2 linked regions of the Caldimonas thermodepolymerans genome follow. The protein of the gene in region 1 interacts with the protein of each later gene in a pairwise test. Links are inferred from orthologs where the notes say so. Each region holds a gene or a part of one and is shown on either strand. Other genes may lie near its edges.

The links. The genes of interacting proteins can lie anywhere in the genome.
Region 2: the proteins of fdhE (region 1) and IS481_RS13125 interact in binary tests that used the Escherichia coli proteins (3 or more experiments, as listed by UniProt). The link is inferred for Caldimonas thermodepolymerans from one-to-one orthologs.

What each region holds. Positions count from the first base shown.
Region 1 is NZ_CP064338.1:807,419-815,179, reverse strand. The notes cover bases 2,415-5,373. They hold fdhE (formate dehydrogenase accessory protein FdhE), read right to left. Parts: upstream 4,423-5,373; coding sequence 3,406-4,422; downstream 2,415-3,405. Other genes in these bases: fdxH (formate dehydrogenase subunit beta), read right to left, coding at 5,099-5,373; IS481_RS03960 (formate dehydrogenase subunit gamma), read right to left, coding at 4,469-5,089; selA (L-seryl-tRNA(Sec) selenium transferase), read right to left, coding at 2,415-3,406. Also shown: IS481_RS03980 (TlpA disulfide reductase family protein), read right to left, coding at 1-504; IS481_RS03975 (NAD(P)/FAD-dependent oxidoreductase), read right to left, coding at 564-1,925; more of selA, read right to left, coding at 1,964-2,414; more of fdxH, read right to left, coding at 5,374-5,980. UniProt on the Escherichia coli protein: Necessary for formate dehydrogenase activity.
Region 2 is NZ_CP064338.1:2,778,174-2,784,155, forward strand. Bases 44-3,546 are described here. They hold IS481_RS13125 (formate dehydrogenase subunit alpha), read right to left. Parts: upstream 3,214-3,546; coding sequence 244-3,213; downstream 44-243. Other genes in these bases: fdh3B (formate dehydrogenase FDH3 subunit beta), read right to left, coding at 44-233; IS481_RS13130 (formate dehydrogenase), read right to left, coding at 3,265-3,471. In the rest of the region: more of fdh3B, read right to left, coding at 1-43; IS481_RS13135 (Hsp20/alpha crystallin family protein), read left to right, coding at 3,936-4,391; IS481_RS13140 (Hsp20/alpha crystallin family protein), read left to right, coding at 4,416-4,787; IS481_RS13145 (sigma-54-dependent transcriptional regulator), read left to right, coding at 4,886-5,982. UniProt on the Escherichia coli protein: Allows to use formate as major electron donor during aerobic respiration. Subunit alpha possibly forms the active site.

The DNA.
Region 1 (7,761 bases):
GGTCACGGTGAAGGCGGCCCGGCCGTCGCGGCCGACGACCACCGTGGTGGGAAACACGCGCACGCCGAACGCCTTCGCCGCCGCGCCGTCGGCGTCGCGCAGCACCGGCAGCGTCAGCGGCTGGCGCTCGAGGAAGCGCCGCACCGCGGCGTCGGTCTCGCGGAAGTTCACCGCCAGCACCTCGACCCCGTCGGACTCGTGGCGCGCGGCCAGCAGCTCCAGCGAGGGCAGCTCGGTGACGCACGGCGGGCACCAGCTGGCCCAGAAGTTGAGCACCACGACGCGCCCGCGCGAGTGCGCCAGCGACCAGCGGCCGCCCTCCCAGGCCGGCAGGTCCAGCCCGGGCGTCGCGCGGCCCCGGGGCCAGGGCCGGTACAGCGGCCCGCCCTCGGTTTGCGCCGCCAGTTCCGGCAGCGCGAGGCCGAGCGCGAGCGCGGCCACCAGCCGGCGCCGCGCCGGCACGAAGGCGACGGCGCCCTCCCCGCCCAGGCCGCCGGGAGGCATGCCGCCCGGCCCGTGCAAGTCGGGCGAGGGACTGCGAGAAAGGCGCCGTGCCCTCGTCATCATGCGAACATGTCGTCAAACTTCAGCGACGCCCAGCGGAAGTTCTCGGTGACGAGTTCCTCGCGCCGCTCGTTGTCGTCGATCTGGGTCTGCTCGATCTCGCCCTTCGAGTTGACGACGTAGTCGAACTGCACGCTGATCGCCTCGCGCGGGTTGCCATTGACCATCATGTAGCAGAGGTTGTCCGGCAACTCGTCCTTCGGGCTGCGGCCGGCCAGGCGCTCGCCGATGTAGCCGGCCACGATGTGGCCCAGCGCGTTGGCGACGTGCGCACTCTTGGGATAGAAGCCGAAGGTCGGCGCGACCCGGCCCACCGCGTCGCCGATCACGTAGACGCGGTCGTCGCCGCGCAGGTGCAGCTTCAGCGGGTCGACGTCGGTCCAGCCGGTGGGCTTGCCGTCCGGGCCGCGCGCGATCGCGTCGGCCTTCCAGGCGATGTCGCCGGCCTGGTGCGGCGCCATCAGCGTCGCATGGTCGAACTTCATGTCGCCGGCCGAGGTGCGGATGCGCTTGTTGAAGGGATCCACCTCCTGCACGTGCGCATTGGGCACGTAGGTGATGTAGTCCTTGTACAGCTCCTCGAAGGCGGCACGGAAGCCCGGGCCGATCGGCATGATGCGCGGCTTGTGGTCCAGGATGGTGACCCGGCCCTTGATGCCGTGGCTCTTGAAGTAGTAGGCGATCATGCAGGCCCGCTCGTAGGGCGAGGGCGGGCAGCGCTGCGGCGGCGGCGGCAGTGTCATGACCCAGTCGCCGCCCTTGAAGGACTGCAGCGCGCGCTTGAGCGTGAAGTGCTCGGCGTTGGGAATGTAGGCGGCCGGGAAGCGGGTGCGCGTCGCATCCGCCGCCGCGCGGTCGTTGCCGAACCAGGCCTCGTAGTTGTAGCGGATGCCGGGCGCGAGCACGAGGTAGTCGTAGTCCAGGTGCCCCTGGCTGGTGTAGACCCGCCGTGCCGCGCGGTCGACATGGGTGACCTCGCATTGCACGTACTTGTAGCCGTGCGCCTGCGACACCTTGAGGTAGTCGTGCGTGAGGAAGCTGTCGTCGACGATGTCGTTGAGCCACTTGTTGCTCAACGGGCAGGAGAAGAACACCGGGTTGCGCTCGAGCATCACCACCTCGGCCTGCGGCGCCTTCAGGCGCAGCTGCTTGGAGACGGTCAGGCCGCCCCAGCCGCCGCCGACCACCACCACGCGCGGGGCGCGCCCCTTGGGCATCAGCTGCTGGCCGGGCAGGCCGATCATGGGCGGCAGCGTCGTGGCCGCCGGGGACGAGGAACCGGCCGGGCTGGCACAGCCGGACAGCCAGCCGGTGGACGCGGCGGCCGCGCCGATGAGGAAGTGGCGTCGATCAAGCGACATGTGTACTCCTTGTGGGCTTGTCGTGACGGAAAACGGATTCAGGCCAGCACCTCGCGCAGCGCTGGAAGCTGGCGCACGAAAAGGTCCGGATTTTCCAGGCAACGCAGGTCCAGCAACAGGCGGTCGTCGGCAATGCGGCCGATCACCGGCACCGGCAGCCCGCGCAAGGCCTCGGCCAGCCGGTCGAGCGCGCGGCCGATGCCCTGGCGCTGCAGCGGCGCGATCGCCAGCCCCGCCGAGGGCAGGCGCTCGACCGGCAGCGAACCCGAGCCGATCTGCCCCATCAACGCCACCACCTCGACCGCGTAGTGCGGCGCCACCGCCGCGGCCACCTCGGCCTGCAGCGCACGCGCCAGCGCCTCGATCTCCTGCACCGGGCGGGTCAGCAGGCGCAGCGTCGGCAGGTCGCGGGTCAGCCGCTCGGGCCGCAGGTACAGCCGCAGGGTCGCCTCCAGCGCCGCAAGCGGCAGCTTGCTCATGCGCAGGGCCCGCTTCATCGGGAACTTGCGGATGCGCCCGACCGCCTCGCGCGTGCCGACGATCAGCCCGGCCTGCGGGCCGCCGAGCAGCTTGTCGCCGCTGAAGGTGACCACGTCGCAGCCGGCCTTGAGCATCTCCTGCGGGGTTGGCTCGTGCGGCAAGCCGTAGTCTTCCATGTTCACCAGTGCGCCGCTGCCCAGGTCGGTGGCCAGCGGCACGCCGCGGGCGCGGCAGATTTCGGCCAGTTCGGCCTCGCTGACGCTCGCGGTGAAGCCCTGCACCGCGTAGTTGCTGGTGTGCACCTTCATCACCAGCGCGGTGCGCTCGTTGATCGCACGCTCGTAGTCGTGCGGGTGGGTGCGGTTGGTGGTGCCGACCTCGACCATCTGCGCGCCGGCGCTGGCCATCACGTCGGGCATGCGGAACGCGCCCCCGATCTCGACCAGCTCGCCGCGCGAGACAACCACCTCGCGCCCGCGCGCCAGCGCCGCGATGGTCAGCAGCACCGCGCCGGCGTTGTTGTTGACCACGGTCGCCGCCTCGGCGCCGGTGAGCGTGCACAGCAGCTCCTCGACCACGCTGTCGCGGTCGCCGCGCCCGCCCGAGGCCAGGTCGTACTCGAGGTTGTTCGGCCCGGACATCATCGCCATCAGGTGCTGCAGCGCCTCGTCGGCCAGCAGCGCGCGGCCGAGGTTGGTGTGCAGCACCGTGCCGGTCAGGTTGAGCACCGCGCGCATGCGGGGGGCCAGGCGCGCCTCGACGCGTCCGGCCAGCCGGGCAGCCAGCGCCCCGGGCTCCACCTCGGCCTGCGTCAGCTCGCCCGCCACCGCGCGGGCGCGCAGCGCGTCGAGCATCGCGCGCACTTCCGCGGCGACCAGCGTGTGGCCATGGGTGTCGACGAGCGCCGCCACGGCGGGCTGGCGCAACAGACGGTCCACGGAGGGCAGGTCCTTGGGGCTGGCCTGGGAACCGTACACGACGGACTCGCTGGGCCGGGCCATCAATGACCTCCCGGCGTGGGAGGCGAGTCTCCCGGTGGTTCGGGTTCGCCGTACAGCAGCATCAGGTTGACGCCGTAGCGTTGCCGGCCCGCTTCGCAGGCCAGCAGGTCCAGCGTCAGCGTCGCCAGGTCGTCGGCCACCGGCTCCGCGAACGGATCGCGCTCGGTGTGCACGATCTTGAGGTAATGGCCGCAGTCGTCGCAGGTCTCGGCCTGCACCGCGGCCAGGCGCGGCGGCTCGTCGCCCGGCGCGTCGGCCGCCTCCAGGGATTCATAGGCAATGTGCCCGGTGGCGCCGCAGTGCGTGCAGCGCGCGCGCACCATGTGCCACTGCATCGAGCACAGCGAACAGTGCAGGTAGCGCTGGCCCGGCGCATCACCGGCCGGGCGCACCACGCTGGCGGTGGGCCGGCTGCCGCAGCAGGGACAGCGCCCGTGGTCGTCGAGCCGGCCGAAGGCCGACCCGCCGCCCTGGTGCCGTTCCTGGGTGGCAATGACCAGGTGCGTCCAGTGCACCTGTAGCGCGGCGGCCACCAGCGGTGCGGTGGCCAGGTCCAGCCCGTGCATCACGCCGTGCAGCAGGCCGTCGGCCTGCCGCTCGAGCTGCACGTCGTCCCATTGCAGCAGGCGGTCGATCACGGGCCGTGCAGCCTCGGGCGCGGCAACCCGCACCTTGGTGACGAGGTCGCGCAGCACCTGGCGCCAGGCCGCATCGCGCGGCCAGTCGGTGGCCGACAGCGGCGGCACCCCGCAGCGCGCCGCATCGTCCAATGCCTGCGCATCCGGCAGCGGCACCTCGGGATGGCGGTTCAGCAGCTCCTGCTGCGCCAGCGAGACGTCGGCCATGAAGCGCAGGAAATCGCCCATCGCGTGCGAGGCGGCGAGCTGGCGCAGGCGCATGCCCCGTTCGGCGAAGACGGTCCCGCGCGCCGGCGGCGCCAGGTACGGCACGTTGCCGCCACCGCGCGCGACGATCTCCTCGACGGGCATCACCCGCACCGTTCCCGTGGCTGTCATGCGTTCATTGTCTCCTTTGCGTGCAACCGGCACCCCATGGCCCGCCTCACTTGCCCTGCGTCACTTCGCGATGCCACAGCGGATGGTTCTGCCGCGCCCAGGCCTCGGACACCGTGCCGCGCGTCATCGCGCGCACCGTGCCCTTGACCCAGATGGCCGCGTAGATGTGCACGATGACGGTCAGCACCAGCACCACCGCGGCAATCGAGTGCAGCAGCACCGCCACGCGCATCACGCCGATGGTGAAGTACGGGGCGAACCAGGGCCGCCAGAACATGAAGCCCGTGACCAGCAGCACCAGCAGGCTCAGCACCATCAGCCAGAACACCGTCTTCTGCCCGGCGTTGTACTTGCCCACCGGCGGCATGCCGGCCTTGTCGCCACGCAGCATCCGGCCGGCGTTGCGGCGCCATTCCCGGTCGCGCTCGTCGAAGAGGTTGTCCTTCCAGAGCCGGAAGAACAGGCCCAGGAAGCTGAGCACCATCAGCACCCCGAGGAACGGGTGCAGGATGCGCGCCCAGGCCCCGCCGCCGAACAGGTGGCTGAAGAAGAACAGGCTCGGGTGGAAGAAGGCGAGGCCCGACAGGCCGGCCAGGAAGAAGAAGATGGCCAGCGCCCAGTGGTTCAGGCGTTCGCCGTCGCTGTAGCGTCGGATCAGCTTGCTCATGGGGCCTCCTCAGGCGTCCGCCTTCTCGTCGCTGTCGGCCTTCTCCTCGACCGGCCCGACCTTCATGTAGTGGAAGAACCCGGCCAGCACGGCACCGATCATGCCGGCCAGCGCCAGCGGCTTGGCCACGCCCTTCCACAGCGCCACCAGCGAGCTGATGGTCGGGTTGGCCGGCAGGCCTTCCAGCTCGGGCTTGTCGGCATGCTTGAGCACGTACATCACGTGGGTGCCGCCCACGCCTTCGGGGTTGTAGAGCCCCGCGTTCTGGAAGCCGCGCTCCTTGAGCTCGCCGACCCGCTTCTGCGCGTAGGCGACCATGTCCGGCTTCGTGCCGAAGCCGATCGCCCCGGTCGGGCAGGTCTTCACGCAGGCCGGCTCCAACCCCACACCGACGCGGTCGGAACACAAGGTGCACTTGTACGCCTTGTTGTCCTTGGCGCTGATGCGCGGCACGTTGAACGGGCAGCCCTTGACGCAGTAGCCGCAGCCGATGCAGTTCTCGCTGATGAAGTCGACGATGCCGTTGGCGTACTTGACGATCGCCCCCGGCGACGGGCAGGCCTTGAGGCACCCGGGGTCCTCGCAGTGCATGCAGCCGTCCTTGCGGATCAGCCACTCGAGCTTGCCCTCCTCGGGTTCGACCTCGAAGAAGCGCATCACCGTCCACGAGCTCGGCGTGAGGTCCGCCGGGTTGTCGTAGACGCCGATGTTCTGCCCGACCTCGTCGCGCAGGTCGTTCCAGTTCATGCAGGCGACCTGGCAGGCCTTGCAGCCGATGCACTTGGACTCGTCGATCAGCTTGGCGACCTGCGGGACCGCGTTGCGGACCTGCGGGGTCGGGGTGGTGGTGGCCGAGCGGGCCACCACGTCGAGCGATTGCAGACTGGCCATGCCCTACCTCCTCACACCTTCTCGATATTCACGAGGAACGCCTTGAACTCCGGGGTCTGCGAGTTCGCATCCCCGACGAACGGCGTCAGCGAGTTGGCGAGGTAGCCGTTCTGCGTCACGCCCTTGAAGCCCCAGTGGATCGGGATGCCGACGGTGTGGATGACCTTGCCGTCGACATGGAGCCCCTTGATGCGCCGCGTGACCACCGCCGCGGCGATGACCTCGCCGCGGTTGCTGCGCACGCGCACCTTGTCGCCCTGCCGGATCCCCTTCTCGCGGGCCAGCTCCTCGCCGATCTCGACGAACGGCGCGGGCTGCACGACCGCATTGCTGCGCGCGTGCTTGGTCCAGAAGTGGTGGTGCTCGGTCAGGCGATAGGTGGTCGCCGCGTACGGGAACTCCTCCTTGGTGCCGAACGCCTCGAGGTCGCCCTTGAACACGCGCGCGGCCGGGTTGCTGACGGCCTTCGGGTTGTCCGGGCACATCAGGTTCACGCCCACCGGCGTCTCGAAGGGCTCGTAGTGCTCGGGGAACGGCCCGTCGGCCATGCCGACGGCATGCAGGCGCGCCACGCCCTCGGGGTTCATGATGAACGAGCCCACGCCCTCCTCGGGCTTCGCGTTGGGCCGCATGTCGGGCACGTCCGCACCGGCCCAGGACCTGCCGTTCCAGTACAGGTAGGTGCGGCTCGGATCCCACGGCTTGCCCGACGGGTCGGCCGACGCCCGGTTGTACAGGATGCGGCGGTTGGCCGGCCACGCGAAGCCCCAGTTCGGGTACACGCCCAGGCCACTGGGGTCGGACGTGTCGCGCCGCGCGGTCATGTTGCCCGCCTGCGTGAAGCAGCCGCTGTAGATCCAGTTGCCGCACGCGGTCGAGCCGTCGTCCTGCAGCAGCGCGAAGCCCGGCAGCTGTTCGCCGGCCTTCACCAGCACGGCGCGCGGCGCGTCCGGGTTCTTCGGATCGGGCGGCGCGAGCACGTCGCGCAGCGCACGGCCGTTGATCTCGCGCAGCAGCTCGACGGGCGACGGCACGTTCGGGTTGAGGTACGGCCAGGTCAGCGCCGCAATCGGCTCGGGCAGCGTGCCGCCTTCCTTGGCGTACAGCTGGCGCAGCTTCATGAACAGGCGCGCGATGATCTCCGAGTCGGGCTTGGCCTCGCCCGGCGGGTCGACCGCCTTCTCCTTCCACGAGATGACGCGGCTGGAGTTGGTGAACGTGCCCGCCTCCTCTGCGAAGCAGGCGGTCGGCAGCCGGAACACCTCGGTCTGGATCGTGGCCGGATCCACGTCGTTGAGCGGACCGTAGTTCTTCCAGAACTCGCTGGTCTCGGTCTCGAGCGGGTCCATGATGACCAGGTACTTCAGCTTGCTCAGCGCCGCCGACAGCTTCTTCTTGTTGGGCACCGCCGCGATCGGGTTGAAGCCCTGCACGAGGAAGCCGTTGATCTTGCCCTGGTGCATCAGCTCGAAGATGTGCAGGACGTCGTAGCCTGCATCACGCTTCGGGATCCAGTCGTAGCAGTAGTCGTTCTCCGCCGTCGCGGCGTCGCCGTAGTACGCCTTCATCAGGCTGGTGTGCCACTTCGGGAAGTTCTGCGGGAACGACATCTGGTTCGGCCGCAGCGGCTTGAGCGTGCGGCGCGCCAGGTACTCGGCGCGGTTGGTGTCCGCGTCGGTGGGCGCGCTCATGTAGCCCGACAGCACGTCCGAGTAGGCGTTCATGTCGGTGATGCCCTGCACGTTGGCATGGCCCCGCAGCGCGTTGACCCCGCCGCCCGG
Region 2 (5,982 bases), 2.0 Mb from region 1 along the record:
CCTTCCTCGGTGCGGTAGAAGCAGTCGACCGGACACACGGCCATGCAGGGCGCGTCCGAGCAGTGCATGCACGCCACCGAGATGCTCTTCTCGCCGGGCACGCCGTCGTTCATCGTGACGACGCGGCGGCGGTTGACGCCCCAGGGCACGTCATGTTCGGCCTTGCAGGCGGTCACGCAGCCGTTGCACTCGATGCAGCGCTCGGCATCGCAAATGAACTTCATTCTTGCCATGTCGATCTCCTTACGCTGCCTTCTCGATCTGGCAGACCGTGGTCTTGGTCTCCTGCATCATCGTCACGCTGTCGTAGCCGTAGGTGGTCGCGGTGTTGACCGCTTCACCCCGCACCACCGGCGCAGCGCCCTCGGGGTAGTACTGCAGCATGTCGGCGCCCTGCCAGCGGCCGGAGAAGTGGAACGGCAGGAACACCGTGTTGCGGTCCACGCGCTCGGTGACCAGCGCCTTCACGCGCAGGCGGGCACCGGTGGGCGTCATCACCCACACCGCATCGCCGTTGCGGATGCCGCGGTCGTTGGCCGCCACCGGGTTGATCTCGACGAACATCTCCTGCTGCAGCTCCGCGAGCCACGGGTTGGAGCGGGTCTCCTCGCCGCCGCCCTCGTACTCGACCAGGCGGCCGGAGGTCATGATCAGCGGGAAGCGCTGGCCGATGTCCTTGTTCTGCTGCTGCACGGTCTTGTACAGCGTGGGCAGACGCCAGAAGGCCATCTTGTCGTCGTGCGTCGGGTACTTCTCGACCAGGTCCGGGCGGGTCGAATAGATCGGCTCGCGGTGCTGCGGGATCGGGTCGGGGAAGTTCCACACCACGGCACGCGCCTTCGCGTTGCCGAACGGATGGCAGCCGTGGTTCTTCATCACGACGCGGATGATGCCGCCGGAGGGGTCGGTCTTCCAGTTCTTGCCCTCGGCGGCCTGCTTCTCTTCCTCGGTCAGCTCGTCCCACCAGCCGAGCTTCTTCAGCAGCACGTGGTCGAACTCGGGATAGCCGGTCGTGATGTCGGCGCCCTTGGAATGCGAGCCGTCGGCCGCCAGCAGCGACACGCCGTTGCGCTCGACGCCGAAGTTGGCGCGGAAGTTGCCGCCGCCCTCCATCACGTGGCGCGAGGTGTCGTACAGGTTGGGCGAGCCCGGGTGCTTGAGCTCCGGCGTGCCGTAGCAGGGCCACGGCAGGCCGAAGTAGTCGCCGTCCAGCACGTAGCCGGTTTCCTTGTCGACCCCGCCCTTGGCGCGCAGCGTCTTGACGTCGAAGACGTGCATGTTGCGCATGTGCGCCTTCAGGCGTTCGGGGCTCTGGCCGGTGTAGCCGATGGTCCACACGCAGCGGTTGATCTCGCGCAGGATGGACTCGGGCTCCGGCTCGAGCATGCCGCCCTTGCCCTCGACCATCTTGTAGTTCTTGACCAGCTCCTTGCCGAAGCCCAGCTTCTCGGCCAGCTGGTACATGATCATGTGGTCGGTGCGCGACTCCCACAGCGGCTCGATGACCTTTTCGCGCCACTGGATCGAGCGGTTCGACGCCGTGCACGAGCCGGAGGTCTCGAACTGCGTCGTCGCGGGCAGCAGGTAGACCGCGCGGTTGGGGTTCTGGTCCTCGGGCTTGCCGGGCATCGCCGCCATCGCCGCCGTCGCCGACGGGAACGGATCGATCACGACCAGCAGGTCGAGCTTGTCCATCGCGCGCTTCATGTCCAGGCCGCGCGTCTGCGAGTTCGGCGCATGGCCCCAGAAGAACAGCGCACGCAGGTTGGATTCCTGGTCGATCAGCTCGTTCTTCTCCAGCACGCCGTCCACCCAGCGGGAGACGGTCATGCCGGACTTGGTCATCATGCCGGGGGCATAACGGCTCTTGAGCCAGTCGAAATCCACGCCCCAGGCGGCGGCGAAGTGCTTGAACGAACCTTCGGCCAGGCCGTAGTAGCCGGGCAGCGAGTCGGGGTTCGGGCCGACGTCGGTCGCGCCCTGCACGTTGTCATGGCCGCGGAAGATGTTCGCGCCGCCGCCGGACACGCCGATGTTGCCCAGCGCCAGCTGCAGGATGCACGAGGCGCGCACCATCGCGTTGCCGATCGAGTGCTGGGTCTGGCCCATGCACCAGACGATGGTGCTCGGACGGTTCTTGGCCATGATCTCGGCCACCTTGTAGCAGGTGGCCTCGTCGACGCCGCAGACCTCCTGGACCTTGTCCGGCGTCCACTTGGCCAGCACCTCCTCGCGCACCTCGTCCATGCCGTAGACGCGGTCGGCGATGTACTTCTTGTCTTCCCAGCCGTTCTTGAAGATGTGGTACAGCACCCCGAACAGGAACGGGATGTCGGTGCCCGAGCGGATCCGCACGTACTCGTCGGCCTTGGCCGCGGTGCGGGTGAAGCGCGGGTCGACCACGATCACCTTGCAGCCGGTCTCCTTCGCATGCAGCAGGTGCAGCATCGACACCGGGTGCGCCTCGGCGGCGTTCGAGCCGATGTACAGCGCCGCCTTGGCGTTCTGCATGTCGTTGTAGGAGTTGGTCATCGCGCCGTAGCCCCACGTGTTCGCGACGCCGGCGACCGTGGTGGAGTGGCAGATGCGCGCCTGGTGGTCACAGTTGTTGGTGCCCCAGAACGACATCCACTTGCGCAGCAGGTAGGCCTGCTCGTTGCTGTGCTTGGACGAGCCGACCACGAACAGCGCGTCGGGACCGCTCTGCTCGCGGATCTCGAGCAGGCGCTTGGAGATCTCGTCGAGGGCCTGGTCCCACGAGATGCGCTGGTACTTGCCGTTGACCAGCTTCATCGGGTACTTCAGGCGGTATTCGCCGTGGCCGTGCTCGCGCACTGCCGCGCCCTTGGCGCAGTGGGCGCCGAGGTTGATCGGCGAGTCGAACACCGGTTCCTGGCGCACCCACACGCCGTTCTCGACGACGGCGTCGATCGCGCAGCCGACCGAGCAGTGACCGCAGACGGTGCGCTTGACCTCGACCTTGGTGGCCCCGCCTTCAGCGGCCTTCGGCGCATCGGCCGCACGGGCCTTGCGCACCAGGGTGAGCTGGGAGGCGGCGATGCCGGCCCCGACGCCGATGCCCGAACGGCGCAGGAAGGCCCGGCGATCCATGGTCGGGATGCTGCGGTTCAGCCCCCGGACAAGGCTCGAGACGAGCGTGGAAGAAGCACCGGCGGCTGGGGCCGACCCGGTCGATTTGCGAGTGAGCAGCATGGTGGCTCCTGGCGACAGCTGGGAGAGGAGACGGCGCGATGCGCCCCCCGGTCAGACGCGAGCGGTCTGGTAATAACGTTGCACGTGCTCGGTGAGCTGGTAGCCCTTGCGCTGGCCTTCCTGCGGCGACGGCTGGGGCTCCACCTGGGCCGGTTCCGGCGTGGAAGGCACGAGGCTTGCAACCGCGACGGCAGCGGTGGCCGCGCCGGCGCTGGCGAACAGGCGTCGTCGTGTGATCGATGCTTCTGGTTGGCTCATGGTCGCTTCCTGGCTTCCTTAAACGGTGGCTTGTGCCTCGCATGCACACGAGGCGCAAGCCGATCCTATCGGCGCGGCGCATCGTTTGCACGCCCGGCTTTCCCGGATCGCCGCAGGTACGTTTGCTGCGCCGCAACAAGGCACGCCCGAGGTGCACGACGGCGGACATGCAAGCGCGATCCATGCCAGTGCACACGAGATGCGCACACCCTTGATTTCCGGCAACTCCCGCATGGCGCCCCGGCCGGATGCGACAACTTGTCGCACCCGGTGCGACAATCTGTCATGCTGCGACGCAGCAGCCGTGCCTATGCAAACTGTTGCATACCCGACTCACCTGCTTGGCTTTTGCAGTGCCTGCGACCCTCTTGAAAGCCCCTGCCCGGCGCCCATTTCGGCTTCAGGGACGACACGCCGGTGCCGGTTGGCAAGGCGCCGGCCCGCCAGGACAAGGAGCCATTCCCATGCATGCGACTTCGTTCTTCAGCTTCCCGGATGCCCTGTCGGCCGAGTTCGAGCGGCTGCGCCGGGAAATGGACAGCCTGTTCCAGGCCACCGGCTTCGCGCCCAGCATCCGCTCTGGCGCTCCGGGGGCGTTCCCCGCGCTGAACATCGGCACCACGCCGACCAGCGTGGAAGTCCACGCCTACGCGCCCGGAATCGATCCGTCGAAGATCGAGCTGACGCTGGACCGCGGCGTGCTGACGATCGCCGGCGAGCGCGCCCCGGACGTGCCGGACGGCGACGCCAGGACCACCGTCTACAGCCGCGAGCGCTTCAGCGGCCGGTTCCGGCGTGCGGTCAGCCTGCCCCAGGACATCGATCCCTCGCAGGTAGCGGCCACCTACCGCGACGGCGTGCTGCGCGTGAGCATCGCGCGCAAGGGCCCGGCGCAACCGCGCCGCATCACCGTGCAATGAGCCGTACCTGAAAGGAGCAACGCCATGAGCGATCGTCAACCGGTCCTGCGCCATCCCGAGGAAACGCGCGCCGCCGTGCCGCGCGTGGACGTGCTCGAGGACGAGGCCGGCATCACGCTGCTGGCCGACCTGCCGGGCGTGTCCAGGGAACAGCTGGAACTGCGGGTCGAGGGCGACACCCTGCACATCGAAGGCAAGGTGGCGACCGACGGGCCCGAGGGCCTGGAGCCGCTGTACGCCGAGCTGCGCCTGCCGGCCTACCGGCGCTCGTTCACGCTCAGCCGCGAGCTGGACACCGAGCGCATCGAGGCCAGCCTGAACCACGGCGTGCTGCGGCTGCGCATCCCCAAGCAGGCGCACGCCCAGCCGCGCCGCATCGCCGTGCAGGTCGCCTGAAAGCCAGAGTCCTCGGGAAGGCCGCGTCTCGGGCTACCATCACGGTGTGAACCCTGCCGGGCCGCGGTGTCGCGCCCGGCAGCCCCAGCGATTCCGCCGTGAGCACCCCTGCCGTTCCAGATCGCCCCGACCGAGACCGCGCCGCCGAAGGCTGGCGGCACAGCAGCATCCTTGTCGTCGACGACGAGCAAGGCATGCGCAACTTCCTCGAGAAGACGCTCGCCCCGCGCTGCGGCGAGGTGCATGGCGCCGACAGCGCCGAGGCCGCCGAGGCGCTGATCCGCACGCACCGCTACGACCTGCTCATCCTCGACATCGCGCTGCCGGGCAAGAACGGCATCGCGCTGCTGCGCGACCTGCGCGAGCAGGGCTATTCCGGCGAGGTGATCCTGATCACCGCCTTCGCGGACCTGGACACCGCGATCGAAGCGCTGCGTGCCGGCGCCTCGGACTTCATCCTCAAGCCCTTCCGCGTCACGCAGCTGCTCAACTCGGTGCAGCAGAGCCTGGAGCGCGCCCGGCTGGCGCGCGAGAACTACGTGCTGCGCCGCACGATCTCGCAGCGCACGCCGCCGTTCTCCGGGCTGGTGGGCCATTCGCCGGTGATGCAGCAGCTGCAGCGCGCCCTGCAGCGCGTCGCCCAGGTGACCAGCACGGTGCTGCTGAGCGGCGAATCCGGCACCGGCAAGGAGCTGGCGGCGCTTGCCCTGCACCGCAACAGCCCGCGCGCCAACGGCCCGTTCGTGCCGGTCAACTGCGCGACGATGTCGCCCGAGCTGATCGAAAGCGAGCTGTTCGGCCACGCCAAGGGCGCCTTCACCGGCGCGACGAAGAGCCGCGACGGGCTGTTCTACTACGCCCAGGGCGGCACGCTGTTCCTGGACGAGATCGGCGAGCTGCCGCTGTCGCTGCAGGCCGCGCTGCTGCGGGTGCTCGACGACCGGCGCATCCGGCCGGTGGGCAGCGAACAGCAGGTGCCGGTGGACGTGCGCATCATCGCGGCGACCAACCGCTCGCTGGCCGCCGAGGTCGCCGCGGGCCGCTTCCGCGCCGACCTGTACTACCGGCTGCAGGTGGTGGAGATCGCGCTGCCGCCGCTGCGCGAGCACAAGGAAGACATCCCCGACCTGGTCGAGCACTTCATCGCCACGCTCGCGCCGCAGCTCGGCGTCGAGCCGATCGAGGTCACGCCCGA